Regions from separate parts of the Pandoraea thiooxydans genome, predicted to be linked through region 1. Evidence: predicted binding sites of a transcription regulator. Region 1 holds the regulator's gene; each other region holds the start of a gene.
The links. Region 1 encodes FNR, which switches genes on or off when oxygen is low (the NO sensors DNR and NnrR bind a similar motif). Its sites were predicted from a motif close to TTGATNNNNATCAA; they were not measured.
Positions count from the first base shown of each region.

Region 2: the regulator FNR is predicted to act here: its motif matches at 2,448-2,461, upstream of PATSB16_RS06775 (universal stress protein).
Region 3: the regulator FNR is predicted to act here: its motif matches at 2,003-2,016, upstream of PATSB16_RS04395 (universal stress protein).
Region 4: the regulator FNR is predicted to act here: its motif matches at 2,545-2,558, upstream of PATSB16_RS14275 (TraR/DksA family transcriptional regulator).

Region 1 is NZ_CP014839.1:2,334,729-2,338,938, reverse strand. Features, by position in the region: gene PATSB16_RS10740 (competence/damage-inducible protein A) at 1-187, shown strand, start outside; gene PATSB16_RS10735 (YybH family protein) at 201-632, opposite strand; gene aptA (omega-aminotransferase AptA) at 655-1,992, opposite strand; gene fnr (fumarate/nitrate reduction transcriptional regulator Fnr) at 2,138-2,890, opposite strand; partial or broken gene scpB (SMC-Scp complex subunit ScpB) at 3,261-3,834, shown strand.
Region 2 is NZ_CP014839.1:1,490,482-1,494,691, forward strand. Features, by position in the region: gene PATSB16_RS06770 (cation-translocating P-type ATPase) at 1-1,414, shown strand, start outside; gene PATSB16_RS06775 (universal stress protein) at 1,428-2,375, opposite strand; gene PATSB16_RS06780 (sterol desaturase family protein) at 2,498-3,229, opposite strand; gene PATSB16_RS06785 (hypothetical protein) at 3,544-4,210, shown strand, end outside.
Region 3 is NZ_CP014839.1:962,453-966,662, forward strand. Features, by position in the region: gene istB (IS21-like element helper ATPase IstB) at 1-298, shown strand, start outside; gene PATSB16_RS04390 (cysteine dioxygenase family protein) at 843-1,430, shown strand; gene PATSB16_RS04395 (universal stress protein) at 1,512-1,976, opposite strand; gene PATSB16_RS04400 (hypothetical protein) at 2,097-2,336, opposite strand; gene hisN (histidinol-phosphatase) at 2,512-3,318, shown strand; gene PATSB16_RS04410 (YXWGXW repeat-containing protein) at 3,410-3,727, shown strand; gene PATSB16_RS04415 (cryptochrome/photolyase family protein) at 3,761-4,210, opposite strand, start outside.
Region 4 is NZ_CP014839.1:3,135,502-3,139,711, forward strand. Features, by position in the region: gene PATSB16_RS14255 (cytochrome c oxidase assembly protein) at 1-581, opposite strand, end outside; gene PATSB16_RS14260 (copper chaperone PCu(A)C) at 584-1,027, opposite strand; gene PATSB16_RS14265 (SCO family protein) at 1,039-1,635, opposite strand; gene PATSB16_RS21015 (DUF2964 family protein) at 1,894-2,085, opposite strand; gene PATSB16_RS14275 (TraR/DksA family transcriptional regulator) at 2,105-2,482, opposite strand; gene PATSB16_RS14280 (carboxypeptidase-like regulatory domain-containing protein) at 2,692-3,228, shown strand; gene PATSB16_RS14285 (2-hydroxychromene-2-carboxylate isomerase) at 3,267-3,890, opposite strand; gene PATSB16_RS14290 (hypothetical protein) at 4,198-4,210, opposite strand, start outside.

The sequences.
Region 1 (4,210 bases):
ATTTGCGGCCGTCAAGGTGTTCAGCTTGCCCAGCGTCGGCGACAGCGAACGGGGCGGGCATTATGCCCGCCGGCACATCGACCTGGGTGTCAAGGGCGATCCGGCGCTGCTCGATGGCGCTTTCGAGGCGTTGCGAAAAGGGGTCGAGGCGCTGGGTGGAGAAATTGTCGAACCGGCCGCATCGTGACGGTCGTCACGGATCAATGAAAGACATGTCCGTGCGTTTCGATCTGGCTGCCCTCGTGACCGAGCGCGGGGCTGGCGTGATGCAGCACGAGCCGCCAGCCGTCGGCTTCCTTCAGATAGATGTTGGTGGCGACCACGAATGCGTAGCGAGGCTGAGGTCCGTGCTCGACCAGCAATTGCTCGATAACGCTGTGAATCGCGCATAACGGATTGCGCGCGACCTGCCGGTGCGTGACCGTGATATCAAGGCTGCCGTGCGCCAGGATTTGCTCCCAGCTGCTGCGCACGGCCCCGACGCCGACCACGCGCGGACCAGCGGGATGAATGCATACGACGTCCTCGTCCTCCGACCAGACTTCCATCAACGCGTCGACGTCGCCGCGATTGAGCGCTTCGTAAAATGCCTGTTCGGCATCGTCAGGAGTGAGGAAAAAAGAGGTAGCCATGCCGCTTCCCGGTGTGTGGCGATCAGTCGGTCGATGCCAGAGCGTCGGCGACGATTGAGAACAATTCGTCGATTTGCCCGCGTTCGATGATGAGCGACGGTGACAGTGCAATGACGTCGCCAGTGGTGCGGATCATCAAGCCGCGCTCCCAGCAGTTGAGGAATACGTCGAAAGCACGGGCGCCCGGTGCACCCTCGCGCGGCTGCAACTCGATCGCCCCGATCAGGCCGATGTTGCGCAGGTCGGCCACGTGTCGGGCTTCCCGCAAGGCGTGCAATCTGTCTTCCCAATAGCCCGCCAGCGATGCAGCGCGCTCGAAGAGCGCTTCATCGCGGTAGAGATCGAGCGTGGCAAGCGCGGCGGCGCATGCCAGCGGGTGGGCCGAGTAGGTGTACCCGTGCGTCAGTTCGATGGCATTTTCCGGGCCGGTCATGAACGCGTCGTATATTTCCTCGCGCACCAACACCGCGCCCATCGGCACTGTGCCGCTGGTGAGCCCCTTGGCGGTGGTGATGATGTCCGGCTCGACGCCCAGCACGCCCGCGGCGAATGACCCGCCCAGTCTGCCGAAGGCGGTGATGACTTCGTCGAAAATCAACACGATGCCATATTTGTGGGTTATCTCGCGCAAACGCTCGAGATAACCTTTGGGCGGCACCAGCACGCCGGTCGAGCCGGCCACCGGTTCGACGATGACTGCTGCAATCGTCGATGCGTCGTGCAACTGCACCAGCCGCTCGAGGTCGTCAGCCAGATGCGCTCCCCAGGCCGGCTGCCCGCGGCTGAACGCATTGTGCGCCAGGTCATGAGTGTGGGGGAGGTGGTCGATACCCGGCAGCAGCGGCCCGAACAGTCGGCGGTTGGCGCCGATGCCGCCTACCGAGATGCCGCCAAAGCCGACGCCATGGTAAGCGCGCTCGCGGCCAATGAGCCGCGTGCGGGTGCCTTGCCCGCGCTGGCGCTGATACGCGATGGCGATTTTGAGCGCTGTATCGACCGATTCGGATCCGGAATTCGTGAAGAAGACGCGATTTAGCGACGCCGGTGCCAACCCGGCCAACCGGTTGGCCAGTTCGAAGGGCAAAGGCTGCCCAACCTGAAACGGCGGGGAGAAATCGAGGACGGCGGCTTGCCGCTGGATCGCCTCGACGATCGGCTTGCGGTTGTGGCCGGCATTACAGCACCACATCCCGGCGATCCCATCGAGCAGCCGGCGGCCGTCGACATCCGTGTAGTACATCCCTTCGGCTGAAGCGATAAGGCGCGGCGCAGCCTTGAACTGGCGGTTGGCCGTGAAAGGCATCCAGTAGGTATCCAGTTCGTCCCGGTCAAGCTTCAGGGTGTTGGACAGCGCCGCCATGTCTGGCTCCGGCGAATAGGGATGGATTGAAATATAGTGAGTTTTGGTGCCTTTGTCGATTGGCGCGAGATGTTCGGCCAAGCGCGCCGCGGTGCCGCCTTTTCGGCGCGTCGACGCGGGCGATCGGCCGCGCGTATTGGCCCGTTCAGCGGGGACGCGAGATCGCTGGCGCCTGGCAGCTTTCGCCGGCCAAATGCCGCAAGGCGTCGGGATCGGTGACTTTCAGGCGGCGCTGCTTGATCGACAAAACGCCGCTTTGTTGCAGGCGGGAGAACAGCCGGCTGACGGTTTCCAGCGTCAGCCCGAGGTAGCTGCCGATTTCCTCGCGGCTCATACGCAGCACGAACTCGTTGGCGGCGTAACCGCGCATCGACAGCCGCTCGGAAAGATTGAGCAGGAACACGGCCAGACGCTGCTCGGCCCGCATGGTGCCCAGCGACAGGAGCATGCGATGGTCGTTGCGGATCTCGAGACTCAACAGACGGTGCAGTTGCCGTTGCAGCGACGGCACCTGGGCCGACAGCTTTTCGAGTTCGGCAAAGCGCACCACGCAGACCTCGCTGTCCTCCAGGGCCACGGCGGTCGAGGCGTGACGCTCGTCGGCGATGGCATCGAGGCCGAGCAATTCGCCTTGGATATGCAGGCCGACGACTTGCTCGCGGCCATCTTCGGAATCGATATAGCTCTTGAGCGATCCGAAGCGCACGCCAAAAATGGCCCGCAGCGGGTCGCCATAGAGATAGAGCGCATCGCCTTTTTTCAATCGGATGCGCTCCGCTACCAGTTGGTCGAGCCGGGTCAATTCATTTTGGGGGATGCCCACAGGCAAGCAGAATTGGCTGAGAGAGCAGGCTGAACAACGGGGCGGCGGGGATGTCGGGCCGGATTGCGTTGTCATGGTTCCCTCTGAACTTAGCGTACGATTTTAGCACGAGGCCCGGTGACAGGGTACCGCCTCACTTGGCCCGCTGCCGGACATGCCGGCAGCGCCTGCTCTTCTTGCGAGGGGGGGCGACATAGTAATTCTGCGGTAATCGGATGGGAAACGACTTTACGGGCGAATCGCTTTGCGTAATAATTGACCCCGAACTGGGTGGCGAGATGTTTCTTCCTGAAAATCTCCAGGCAACCTAGTAAGCATTCGATATAACCGGGTTGCGCTGCCGTCTCCTCGACCGATCACAATCATCGGGCGCGCTCTTGTGTTGTTCCAGCACTCAATTTATTCCTGAGACCGGGTTGCAAAATCCCCGGCACTGCATAGCCGCATGAATACTCAAGAGGCGAAAATCGTCCTCGAGACAGCGTTGATTTGTGCCCAAGAGCCGCTAAAAGTCGGCGATTTGTGCAAGCTATTTGCCGAAGACGTTTCGGCGGGAGTCGTGCGCGCCCTGCTCGAGGAAATGCGCGGCGAATGGGAGGGACGGGGCGTGCAGTTGGTGGCGCTGGCGTCTGGCTGGCGGTTACAGAGCCGGCCCAGGATGCGTGAATATCTGGATCGACTCAACCCGGAAAAGCCGCCGAAGTACTCGCGCGCGGTGCTCGAGACGCTGGCAATCATTGCCTACCGGCAACCGGTGACGCGTGGCGATATCGAGGAAATTCGCGGCGTGACCGTCAACACCCAGATCATCAAGCAACTCGAAGAGCGCGGCTGGATTGACGTCATTGGGCATCGCGACGTGCCTGGCCGTCCGGCGCTGTATGCGACGACCAAGCAGTTTCTCGACGATCTTGGCTTGCAGGCGCTCGACGCCCTACCTCCACTCGAGGATCCCGCGGCGCAGTCGCAGATTGATTTGCTGGCGCAGCAAAATATCGTGTTTGACGATGGCGCGGGCGAGGCCGTCGCGGTTGCCGCGTCTGGCGAACCGGAGTCTTCGGTAGGTGACGCCGATGACGCGCCGCCGGCGCCTCTCGATGGCCCGCATGATGAAACAGACCCGCATGCCGATGCGGCGAGCGTGGCGTCCGCCGGCAATGCGCAGAGCCTCGACGAGCAGACGGCGCTGGCAGGTGATCCGGCCACGGTGGCATCGCCGTCGGATCAGGCGTTGGTGTCTGCGGATCCCGACGCCTCCGTGTCGGCGGCCGATGATGGCGCTGATCTGATTGCCGGGACGTGAACCCGGACGATCGTAGTTGCGATGGACGACGAGGGCGCCGCACCAATGGCCCCGCCGGCCTGCCTATTTGCATGAGTTGCCTGTGCGCGGCG
Region 2 (4,210 bases), 840 kb from region 1:
GGCCTATCACGAGTTGCTCGAATATCTGGTGCTCGCCAGCGAGATCGAGCCGTTCGATCCGATGGAGCGCGCCTTTCAACGGGCCGGGCAACGGTACCTTGGCGGTACCGAGCATTTGCACGGAGATTGGGCGCTGGTTCAGGAATACGCCCTGAGCCCGGCCTTGCCTGCGATGTCGCACGGCTGGCACGCGCCGGACCTGAGCCATTATCCGGTCGCCTGCAAGGGCGCGCCCGAAGCCATTTGCGATTTATGCCACCTGGACGAGGCGCAAACCGCCGCGCTGCTTGAGCGTTCGGCGCAAATGGCCAGTCGCGGCTTGCGCGTGCTGGGGGTGGCCCGGGCGCTTCATCCGGGTAGCGAGTGGCCGGCCAGGCAGCACGATTTCGAATTTTCATTCGTCGGACTGGTGGGGCTGCTCGATCCAGTGCGCCCCGAGGCCGCCGAGGCGATTGCGGCGTGCCGCGCCGCAGGCATTCGGGTGGTGATGATCACCGGCGATTACCCGACCACGGCGCAAGCGATCGCGGCCGAAGTCGGTCTCGATGCGACGCGCGTAGTCAGCGGCGCCGCGCTGTCCGAAATGGACGACGCGCAGTTGGACCGGATCATCGACCGGGTTCAAATCTTCGCCCGCATTCAGCCGATGCAGAAACTGCGGCTGGTGGACGCGTTTCGGCGGCGCGGCGAGGTCGTCGCCATGACCGGCGACGGCGTCAACGATGCGCCGGCGCTCAAAGCTGCGCATATCGGCATCGCCATGGGCCAGCGGGGCGCCGAGGTGGCGCGCGAGGCGGCGTCGCTGGTGCTGCTGCGCGACGAATTCACGCCGATTGTCTCGGCCATCCGACTGGGCCGGCGCATCCATGCCAACCTGATGCGCGCCATCGGCTACACGGTGGCGGTTCATATTCCGATGATCGGTGCCACCATACTCCCGGTGCTGGCCGGGTGGCCACCGCTGCTGGCACCGGTGCATGTGGTCATGCTTCAGCTGATCATTGACCCGGTGTGCTCGATCGTCTTCGAGAACGAGCCGGAGCGGGCCGATACGATGCGCCAGGCGCCGCGTCGCCAGGGTGCGCGCCTGCTGTCCAATCGCACCCTGGTGCAGGCCGCGTTGGCCGGTACCCTGGCGACCCTGATCGTATTGGGGCTTTATGCAGGCCTGCTGAGCAACGCCGTCGAGCCCGCGCTGGCGCGCACCTGGGCGTTCGTCGCGTTGGTCGGCGGTAACGTCGCGCTGATTTTCTGGGCGCGCGGCGCGGTGCCGCGGCGGCGTGCTGCCGATGCGCGCCGCCTCAATCTCGCGTTGTGGGGGGTAACGAGCGCCGTGACGCTGGTCATGCTGCTCTTGCTGCTCAGCCCGGCGGTGGCCCGGCTCTTCAATCTGGTCGCGGCCCTGGCGCCGTGAAGGATCGCGTCTATCAGTCCTTGACAGGCACCAGCAGCAGCGGCACCGGCGTCAAATGAGCGACGCGGCTGGCCACACTGCCGAGCAGCCAGCGCGCGATACCGCGCCGGCCGTGCATGCCGAGCACCATCAGATCGGCCTGCCATTGCTGCGCGTCGCGCACGATCGCATGGGCGATATCGTCGTTGGTGGTCTCGGTGCTGATCATTGCCGTGTCGATGCCGCCGGGCGTGCCGGCCAGCAACTGCCGGGCGTTTTCGAGCGCTTGCTTGCCGTCGTCGACGAATGCCTCCTCCAGCATGTGAATCGGTACGAAGTCGGTCAGCCGCACGGCGCGATCGACCACATAAACGGTGCGCAAATCGGTCTGGCCGCTGGTGAGGCGGGCCGCCTGGCGCAATGCCTGGGTGGCGCCCTTGCTGCCGTCGATCGCGCACAGGATGCGGCGCGGCGCGGCCAGCGGCGACGCATCGTATTGGGCCGGAACAACCAGAATCGCACAGCCTGCCATATGAGCCAGAGGCTCCGAGACCGTACCCTCGACCCAACGCAACAGGCCATGATGCTGGCGCGCGCCGACCACCAGCAAGTCGGCATGCCACGCGCCGGCGGCTTTTGTCAGCGCGTGCACGACGTCGCCGCCCTGTTTGGACAGGTCGACAAGTTCGGTCTCGACAGTGCGGCCCTGCTGCGACAAAACGTCCTTGGCCTGATTGAGCGCATCGCCGGCGTCACGCAGCAGTTCGGCGCGCGCCGCGCTCAGCTCGTCGCCGACGAGCGGCGTGATCGGCAGCAGCACGCGGGGATTTTGCGCGACGCTCACCAGGCGGATGTGGGCCTCGGCTGGAAGTAAATGTTGGGTGTAGTTGACGGCATGCAACGATGCCAGCGACGCATCGACGGCGATCACCACCCGGTTGAAGGGAATTGCCGCATTGCTTGCCTGACTCGGGGCGCCCATGATCGTTCTCCGTGAGGGGGGGTCGACAACCGCATTAAAGTTAGCATACTGCGCCTGTCCGAGCCAGGTAGATTGATCCTGGTCATGGCGTGTGTGCGGCGTCGGAATGCGCCGTATCGAGCTCAATGCCATTGTTTCGCTGGTTGGATCAGCAACGCCGCCAGGCCTTGGGCCTGATCCTCGCGAAATATCGTCAGTCCCAGCGGCATGGTGTCCTGTGCCAGCTGTGGCTGCGGCAGGTAGCTGCCGAACAGGCGATCCCACCAGGAAATGTGGAAACCGTAATTCGTATCGTGCGCCTCGGGCCGCACCGAGTGGTGAATGCGGTGCATATCGGGCGTCACGAACACCCAGCGCAGCGCCGCGTCGAGCCGGGAAGACAGGCGCAGATTGGCATGCGTGATCAGCGAAAAACTGCTCAGCACGATTTCGAACGCCGCAACCGCCGCCGGGCTGGCGCCAAGCAGCAGCACCGCTACGATCTTGATGCCCATCGACAACAGGATCTCCAGCGGATGGAATCGCACGCCCGAGCTGACGTCGAGCGCGATATCCGTGTGATGCACGCGGTGCAGGCGCCACAGTATTTCGATCCGGTGCATCAGGCGGTGTTGCGTATAGATCGTCAGATCCAGCGCGACAAAAGCGATTGCCGCGGCGGCCCAGGGGGCAACGTGCAGTAGATGCAGCAGACCGAAGTCCTTTTGGCGTGCCCAAAACGCGGCGTCCACTGCGAGCCAGGGCAGCAGCAGGCGCAGGCACAGGACATTGATTGCTCCCAGGCCAAAATTAACCGGCCAGCGCCGTTGGCGCATCGGTGACGCAGCGTGTTGCGGCCAACGATATTCGGCCATGGCCAACAACGCCAATAAGGAAAGAAAAGTCAGGAGACGGACGGCGGCCTGGTTCATGATCGCATGGCTGGGTACGCGGGTAGGGCGCTGCAACGTTTGCAGGCCTTGGTGCATTAGTCGCCGGCCGGCTCTCAACATTACATGTATCGACGTTTTTATGTTGGCGCGTCAGACCCGGTACGGGGACTGCCGCCCGAGCCCGCCTGATTCGCGCCAGGCGCAATCAAACGTAATATTTTTGCGACCCGTTCGTCTTACTAAAGCGCGTTGTCGTAACGCAATCTCTTTCATTTCATCTTTTGCGGAGCATGGCCATGGCAAACCCGTTTGCCCGTTTGACCAAATCATTGATTGCACCGGCAATTACCCTGTTGGCTGCCGGCACAGCTTTTGCCGGCACCGGCCTCGCGCAGCCCGCTACGACGCTGCCCTTCGAGACGCATGCAGCGTTCTTCTCGCGCGAGACGCGTCAACCGAAGCCGCTCGATCCGCAAGTGTTCGTTCGGGCTCCGGGCGCGCCAGCGGCTGTGGGGCCGCAGGGCATCCGGCACGTGGCCGGCTACCGCAATGCCTTGCTGGCCGACAAGGCGACGCTACCGGTGTTTTCCGCGGACGGCCGCGCGCTGGGCTTCGATCTGGGGCAATGGCTCGGAGCCCGCGGCGAGGTGGTGCTAATGCCGCTGCCGTCCGGTGGGGAGAAAGTCATCGCGGTCTTCGCTGGCTTGAAGCCGGGGGGCGTCTACAGCCTGTTCGAGAATCATTTCGATCAAAAGCCGATTGGCTTCACGCCACTCGATGGCCGTGGCGCCGATAACAACTTCGTTGCGGGCAAGGACGGACGCGGCGCCATAACACTTGCCGCACCGCATGCACTGACCAGCGTCAATGCTGTGCTGTTGGTGTATCACGCCGACGGCAAATCGCATGGGGTGTCGCGCGGGGCGATCGGGGTGACGGCGCAACACCAGTTGATCGCCAAGC
Region 3 (4,210 bases), 1.4 Mb from region 1:
CATCGACGAAATCGGCTATTTACCCTTTACCGGAGATCAGGCCAGCCACTTCTTCCATATCGTCTCAAAGCGCTATGAGCGAGGCGGTTCGATGATCCTGACCAGCAATCTTCCGTTTGCACAATGGGGCGACACCTTTGGCGATAACCCGACGCTGACTGCGGCAATGCTCGACCGCATCTTGCATCACGCTCACATCGTGCAGATCAAGGGTGACAGTTACAGGCTAAGGAAGCAGAAGAAAGCAGGATTCCTGGGCAAACCAGGTAAGCCAGTGGCTCAGAATTCGGTCGCGTAAACCGCCGCCTAGTGGCTCAGATTTACTTTGCGTTTGACAGTGCTGCATTTTTTCCATTATGCGCGCCATTCGTGATTACCATTCGCATTATGGCCGTTGACAAAAATGAGTTTAACAGCGCACGCGCAGCCGTATTGAGTTAGCGAAAACCTCCTCGATTCGTCACGGGAGCGTGTGTGCCGGTGAGTATCTACCCGGCGGAAGATGTCGGCCGGCTAGCAGCAAAGCGCGGTAGCGCGAGGCTGTCGAGCATGTGATTTATCGCGGCGGAAATCGAAATCCGCCTTAAACGACGAGCAAAAAAAATGGCCAGCAATCTGCTGGCCATAAAATCCACCAGGAGGAGGTGGAGGAGACAGGTGAATAATATCAGGGAAATCCCTATCAGGGATAGCTCTTAATAGAGGTGTTGCTCTATTGCAACAATTGAGCCGGTCAGCGCCTATATTGCCGCCTGTAACGCATTGCAGCACTGCCGGCTGGCTGGGCAATGCACAATGGCCAGCAACCCCACAATATTCGTTTGGCATGAGGTCGACCGTTGATGAATCCGAATTTCGCACGTCTTCGTGAATTTGTAACGGCCTTCGGGGCGTTGGTGGCAGCTCGGCCCAGCGAGGCAGACTTGCTGCGCGAAGGCGAACCGCTTTTGGCCGGCCTGGTGTCGGTCGACGATTGGCTGCCGGCTGAATATGCTCAGCCGGATCCGGCCCGCTACACCCAATATCTGCTGCACGCCGATTCCGAGCAGCGTTTCTCGATCGTCAGCTTTGTGTGGGGCCCCGGACAGTCGACGCCGATCCACGATCACACCGTGTGGGGAATCATAGGATTGCTGCGAGGCGCCGAATATTCGCAGCCCTATCGCCTGGCGCCTGGCGATCGGCCTATCGTGCAGGGCCCGGCCAAGTTGCTGGAGCCGGGGCAGGTCGAAGTCGTTTCGCCGACGGTCGGCGACGTCCATCAGGTACGCAACGCTTTCGATGACCGCGCATCGATCAGCATCCACGTCTATGGCGCCAACATCGGCGGCGTCCGGCGATCGGTCTATCTGCCAGAAGGCGGCCGCAAAAGCTTCGTCTCCGGCTATTCGAACGCCGTCTTGCCCAATATCTGGAGCCTCAACGCATGAGGTGAGCCGGTCTGGCCGCTTTCACGATTGCATTACCGTCACAGTGTGCGACGTAGCAGGGCGCCGGCTGGCGCCGTGGCCTCACGTCGTCTCGGGAGACTTCACCAGCAGCAGCGGCAAGGTCGAGATGCGCAGCAGCGCTTCCGCCACGCTGCCCAGCAGCAGACGGGTCACGCCGCGCCGGCCGTGCGTGCCCAGCACCACCACATCGGCTTTCCAGGCGGTTGCCTCGGCGAGGATGGCCTCGGCGATGGTTTGCGCTCCGACATCGAGATCGAGCCGCTTGATGTCGGCGGCGACACCCTTGGCCTGCAACGGTGCCAGCGCCGCCTGCAGGATGTCATCGGCGTCCTTCTCCAGGACGGCTTGAGTATCGACCGGTACAAAGCCGGCATAGGCGCCGGCGGCCGACGGGTCGAGCATCGGCGGCACGACGGACACCAGATGGATCTTGCCTTGTGTGAGACCGACCAGCTTGACGGCCTCGTCAAGCGCGCGTTGCGACGGCGTGCTGCCGTCGACGGCAACCAGGATGCGTTCGTACATAGGATGTTCTCTCGATGGGAGGGCGCTTTACGAGGATCAACGCCGTTCGTCATGACTACCCCGCCATTGTCGCACCGGCGGGCGGTATCGTCATCAGCAGTGCAAATTAATCAGCGCGACTCAATTCGGCGCCGCCTTGCACGCGATCAGCATCGAGCGCGTGGCATCGTCGTCATCGTTGCGCTGGATCACGTCGAAGCCGGCCGGACCGCATTGCTTGGCCGCGCGCAACCGGCATAAGTCCCATGAACTGCCCGGACAGGAGATCAGGTTGGTCGGCCGATTGTCGGATGTGAATAACGGCGGAGCCGAACTGCAGGCAGTCAAGACAAGCGCGCTCACGCAGATGGCAGTTTTCATGACGAGAGAGTGTGTCGAGGAAATCCAGATGCCGGGAGTATAGCGCGGCGCCACGCGCTTGCGCGGCGAGCCCGATGCAAAGAAGGGCGGGCCGCGCTACAGTAGCGGTTGATGCCCTGCTGGCGCCGCTTGGCGCGGCTCTGCCGTCCTGCTGGGCGCTTTATGGAGGCATTCAGTGCACCCCTCGCCGACGACTTCACCCACGCCGGAAGCGCTCGCCGCTTTTGCGGTCGAGCTCGCTCAGGCGGTACGCCCCATTTCACGGCGGTGGTTTCGCCACCCGCTGGAAATCGAATCCAAAGCCGATCTGAGCCCGGTCACCATCGCCGACCGCGAGATCGAACAAGCGCTGCGCCAGCGCATCGCCGAACGCTTTCCGCTGCACGGCATCCTGGGCGAGGAATTCGGCCTGGCGCACGGCGAGGCCGAATACGTCTGGTCGATCGATCCGATCGACGGCACACGCAGCTTCATCTCCGGATATCCGCTGTGGGGCACGCTGCTGGCGCTGCTGCACCATGGCGCGCCCGTGCTCGGCGTGATCGACGTGCCGGTGTTGAACGAGTGCTGGGTTGGCGTGCGCGGCCTCGGTACGCACCTGAACGGCGAACCGTGCCATACCGGTGCCCGCGGCAACCTGTCCGATGCCACGCTCTATGCCACCACGCCTGACATCTTCGACGCGGCCGAACTCGCCGTGTTCGATGCGCTGAGCCGTCGCGTCGGCATGCGCCGTTTCGGCGGCGACTGCTACAGCTATGCGCTATTGGCCGCCGGGCATGTCGATCTCGTCATGGAGGCAGGCTTGCAGCCCTATGACTACCTGGCGCTCGCGCCGGTCATCGAAGGTGCGGGGGGCGTCATCACCGATTGGCAGGGCCGCGCCTTGACGTTGAGCTCCGGCTCGCGGGTGCTGGCCGCGGCGAACCCGGAACTCCATCGGCAGGCCCTGGATGTGATTCGCGCGGCCCCACCCGGGTAAGCGTTTGTAACAATCGACGCACAAATCCTTACAGCACGTGCAAGCGCCAGCCCTTAACATGAAACGCATTCGCACCGCAGAAGGAATTCGCATGAACGTCACCTGGTTTTTCATGGCGGCAGCCATCTCGTTGGCTGCCGCGCTGTTCTCGCCGGCGTCGTCGGCGCGACCGCAGGCGAACGTAACCGTGATGATCGACCGGGCGCCGCCGCCGCCCGTCTACGAACGGATGCCGCCGCCGCGTCGCGGCTATGTCTGGTCGCCCGGCTACTGGCGCTGGACCGGTCATCGCCACATCTGGGTCAACGGACAATGGGTGCGCGCGCGCCGCGGTTACCGCTACCAGCCGCCGCACTGGGTACGCGACGGACGCGAGTGGCGATTCTCTCCAGGTGACTGGCGTCGCTAGCGAGGCGCTGCCGACGAGACTACCGCGCGCGCCTTACGGAGAAGGGCTTGTCGTCAGCTTGAGCGCATCCAGAGCGCGCTCGCGCGCTGCCTGATGCGCCACGATTGGCGCGGGGTAGGTCTGGCCGAGCGTCAACCCGGCTGCTTCGCGCTGCGCTGGCGAAGCCTCCCACGGATGATGCACGACAGAGGTCGGTAAGCCGTCCAACTCCGGCACCCAGCGTTTCACATACACCGCCTGCGGATCGAATTTCTCCGCTTGCAGCACCGGATTGAAAATGCGGAAATACGGCGCCGCGTCGACGCCGGAGCCCGCCACCCATTGCCAACTCGACGGATTGCTGGCCGGATCGGCATCCACCAGCGTATCCCAGAACCACGCCTCTCCGTCGCGCCAGTCGAGCAGCAGATGCTTGGCAAGAAACGACGCGCACACCATGCGCACGCGGTTGTGCATCCACCCGGTGGTCCACAGTTCGCGCAT
Region 4 (4,210 bases), 800 kb from region 1:
GTCAGGAGAATGCGCACGCCCGGCGCCAGGCGCGCCGGCGGGGCCGGACGATGGTCGAGCACCAGCCACCAGAACATCAGGCCGTCGAGCGCCATGCCCCAGTTCATGATGCGATACAGCCGCACGTCGAGCATCGCGTCGAAATGTACCGCAGGGATCAGCCAGAAATAAATCAGGCCGACGAACAGAAAGGCGGCCACCGCCGGATGCAGCAGCACGTCGAGTGTTTTGCGCACCGGCGCCCAATCGAGCGTGGGCCGCAGCCAGCGCCGGCGCCAGGCAAGCGGCACCCCGGCATACAGGGTGGTGCCGGGATAACTCAGGACGATCAGGAAAGGCCCGAGGTGATGCAGCATCAGATGCTGGATTCGATGCACGAAGAAGGCGTGCTCGGCGTAATAATCGAGCCGCGTGTGCAGCGCGGCATACAGCAGCGCCAGTCCGCTCCAGAAGGCGATCTGGCGCGCCACGGAGGTGCGCCGCACGCGGCAGCCCCGCAGGTAGAGAAGCGCGCTCGTCGCGATGGACAGCACCACCGTCGGCGAAGGCTCCCACGGCACGAGCCATCCGAGCAGCGACACGATCAGTTCACTTGGTTCGCAGGCCGGACCTTCAGTTGCGTGTGCAGCAACGCCCCGTCGGAGAACTGCAACGTCACCGCGACGTTGTCACCCGGCGCCACCGGACGCTTGGCCTGCATCAGCATCAGATGATAATCCCCCGGCGAGAGCGCCGCCTGACCATGGGCGGGTACCGTCATCCGGTCGACTGGCTCCATCCGGGTCGTGCCGCCCGAGGATGTGGTTCGGTGCAGCATCACGTCGGCATAGTCGGGGCTGCTGGCCTTGACCAGAGCCACCGGTTCGTTACCTCGGTTGACGATGGTCAGATAGCCGGCGGCGGGCAATCCGCCCGGCAGCCAGCGAACCCAGCCGTGCTGCACCTCGAGCGATGCATTGCCGGCGGCCGAGGCGGAAAAAGCGATCGCCAGGCCCGCGACCGCCAACAGACATCTCAATTTTTTCATGATGTTTCGCCTCAGGAGTTGGAATCCAGGAGCTGCCGGATATCGTGCGTCATCGCGTCGATGGAGTCGTCCGGCGTGGCCAGCAAGCGAGCGCGTCCGCTCGCATCGAAAATATACACGGCCGAGCTGTGCGTGACCTCGTAATTACCATTGGCACCGGGCTTTTCGGCCTCGTAGGCCACGCGATAGCGCCGGGCGACGGTGGCGAGTTCGTTGTTGCTGCCAGTCAGGCCGACCGCGCGCGGCGAGAAGGCGGTGACATATTCGTGCAGCAGCGCTGGCGTATCGCGGGCCGGATCGACGCTGACGAAGAGAATGCGCACGTGATCGGCCGCCGCGCCCAGCTTCTGCATCACCGCCGCCAGGTGCGCCATGGTGGTCGGGCAGACGTCGGGACAGTGCGTGTAGCCGAAATACAGCAACACCACGTCGCCGCGATAATCCTTGGCACTGACCGCGCGCCCCTGATCGGAAGTCAGCGAAAACTGGAGATCCGGCAGATGCCCGGTCACGTCGGTCAGCGACCACTGTTGGGGTTTGCTGCCGCAGCCTGCCAGAAGCAATGCGCACAGCAGCAGCAGGCGCGTCGATTTCCTGAAATATGCCATGACCACCGGCCGAGTCTCCTGCAAATGAATGGGGGCAACTGCGAAGGCATCTGCGCTGTCGCAGGCATTTGCCGGCGGGTCGCTCGCGCGTACGGCGGACCACGCCAGCAGGCTCGGGAGCTCGGTATGGTGTTTTACCCGTCGAGCCTCCTGCCCGCGCCGGCATCGACCGGAGCGTAACACAGTGGGGAAAATTCTAGCGGATTTGTCTTGCCGTGCGCATGCCGGGCGCTTATCGCCGGTATTACGGCATGGCGCTCAGCGGTGCTTCCTGAATGGCGCATTGAGCAGCAACACCACGGCCGATGCGCCGATCACGATGGTCGTGATTCCGCCATTGACGATTGGCCGCTCCTGCCGCAGCAGGCCATAGATTGCCACCGCAACGCCAGCCAGCGACACGAACACGGCAATAATCGCCAAAAAGATGAAAAACTCGCCTCGTCTCACGATCTCCTCCCTGGCAACGCTAGGAAGCCGCTTCGGGCGCGAACAGACGTTCATGATGGCGCTGGCACGCCGTGCAGCGCTTGGCCGTCGGATAGGCCTCGAGCCTCGCGTAGTCGATCTCGCTGCCGCAGTCGACACACACGCCATAGACGCCGGCTTTGATCCGCTCGCGCGCCGCGGCGACATCGCGCAGTTGTGCCAGATGGCGTTGCAACATCGCCTCGCCCATCGCCTTGGTTTCAGTGTCGAACGCCACGTCGGCCTCGTCCTCGACCTCCCCGACCGGCAAATCGCGCGACGCACGCTCGGCACTCTCCAACTCCGTGGCGATACGCGCCTCGGCCTCGTCGAGGTGCTTCGCCAGTGCCGCGATCGCTTGTTCGCTCAGGTGGTCCATATTGCCTCCCTCGGCATCCGGGTCAATTTGTATTTATTGTGGACGGCCGGGCCGATCGCCCCTTGACGTGCGTCAAGAATCCCCCGAAACGAACGGTCACACTGCTGGGTGTCGGCGCACGCGCCCGGGCTGCAAGCGGCACCTGCCGCAAGGCACCATGGCACCGGGGCACCGGCATGGTTTGCTGGCAGATTTTTACGGGAGTTGCGATGTCTTACGCGAAAAACATAGCGGCCACACTGGCCGTGTCACTCGCCCTGGCCGGCGCCGCGGCGGCGCAGGCTCCCCTGCCAGGCGAGCTGTCGCCTCAGCGGGCGGGATCTGTCGCTTATCTGAGTGGCGGGGTCGGTGAAGACGAAGTCCAGGCAATGCGTGCAGCGGCACCGCAATACTCGCTGCGCATGACCTTCGCGCAGGCAGGCGGCGCCTATCTGGCCGACGTCCATGTCAGGATCGAGCGGGCCGACGGCGCCGTAGTGCTGTCGACCATCACGACCGGGCCGTTCCTGTATGTCGAACTGCCGCCGGGGACCTACCGGGTCCGGGCGCGCTACGAAGGTGCGGCGCAGGAACGTAACGTCACCATCGCGCGGCAAGGCAGCGCGAGCCCGGTGTTCGTCTGGGCCGGCGGCGAAACCGATGCGGCCAGTCCTGCCGGCACGCCGGACACCCGTCATGCAAGGCCATGCGCCGCGGAGCCCTGTGAGCGGCCTCACCGGCCCCATCGACTCCATCGGCCGCGCTAAGCCGGAACGCCAATCCTGAGCCAGGCCATTGGCGGGCATCAGCGCGGTGCGTACACGGCAAAATCCAACGCATCGTCGAGGCGGTCGTTGCCCCAGAACATTTCACTACCGACAAAAAACGTGGGCGCCCCAAAAATGCCGCGGCGGCGCGCTTCGTCGGTTTGCTCACGCAAGCGCTGCTTGTTGCCTTCCGCCTGCGCGGCGCGCAGCAGGTCTTGGGCCGGCAGGCCAAGGTCCGCCAGCACCTCGCTCACCGCTTCGGGCGCATCGATATCACGATCCTCGACGAAATTGCGCTGCATCATGCGCTGGCTGTATGCCTCGATCCAGGGCGTTTCGGCGCCAAGCAACGCGACCCGGACCGGCAGAACCGATCGCCGCGGAAACTGGCTCGGCTGCTTCCACGGCAAGCCGTACTTGGCACATTGGCGAGCCATGTCGCGCCAGACGTAGATGCCTTTTTCCTTTTGCAGCACGAACGGCGAACTGTTCCAGCCAAACCCCTGGAAGATCGGCCCCAGCAGAAACGGTTTCCATGCCACCGTCACGCCCCGCTGCCGTGCCAGATCGCCAATGCGCATGACACTCAGGTAACTGTAGTTGCTGCCGAATTCGAACCAGAATTCAAGGGTGGGCAATGAGACTGGCGCTGCGAGGGTCATGGAGCCTCCTGGCGGCTGGCGAATACGGCGAGTGCGTTCCATTCAAACGCAACCCGGCCGGTGCGGTTCAAACACACAGCCGGCATGTGCGCCTCACGTTGGCGCCACGGCGGCGTACGCCATCATACCCTTGGTCTCCCGCGTCGCAGAGAACGCAACGGCTGACGCGCGATCGGCCCCGCAGCGAGCCGGTCATGCTCGCGCAACCCCATAGCCGTGGCTGAGGAATACGGCAAGCGCCTGTGTGTGACTGCGGTCAGGAAAGCGGCGCGCGGCACGCGCCGGTGGGTCGGATTCGAGCGGTTGCCTAGAGGGTAGGC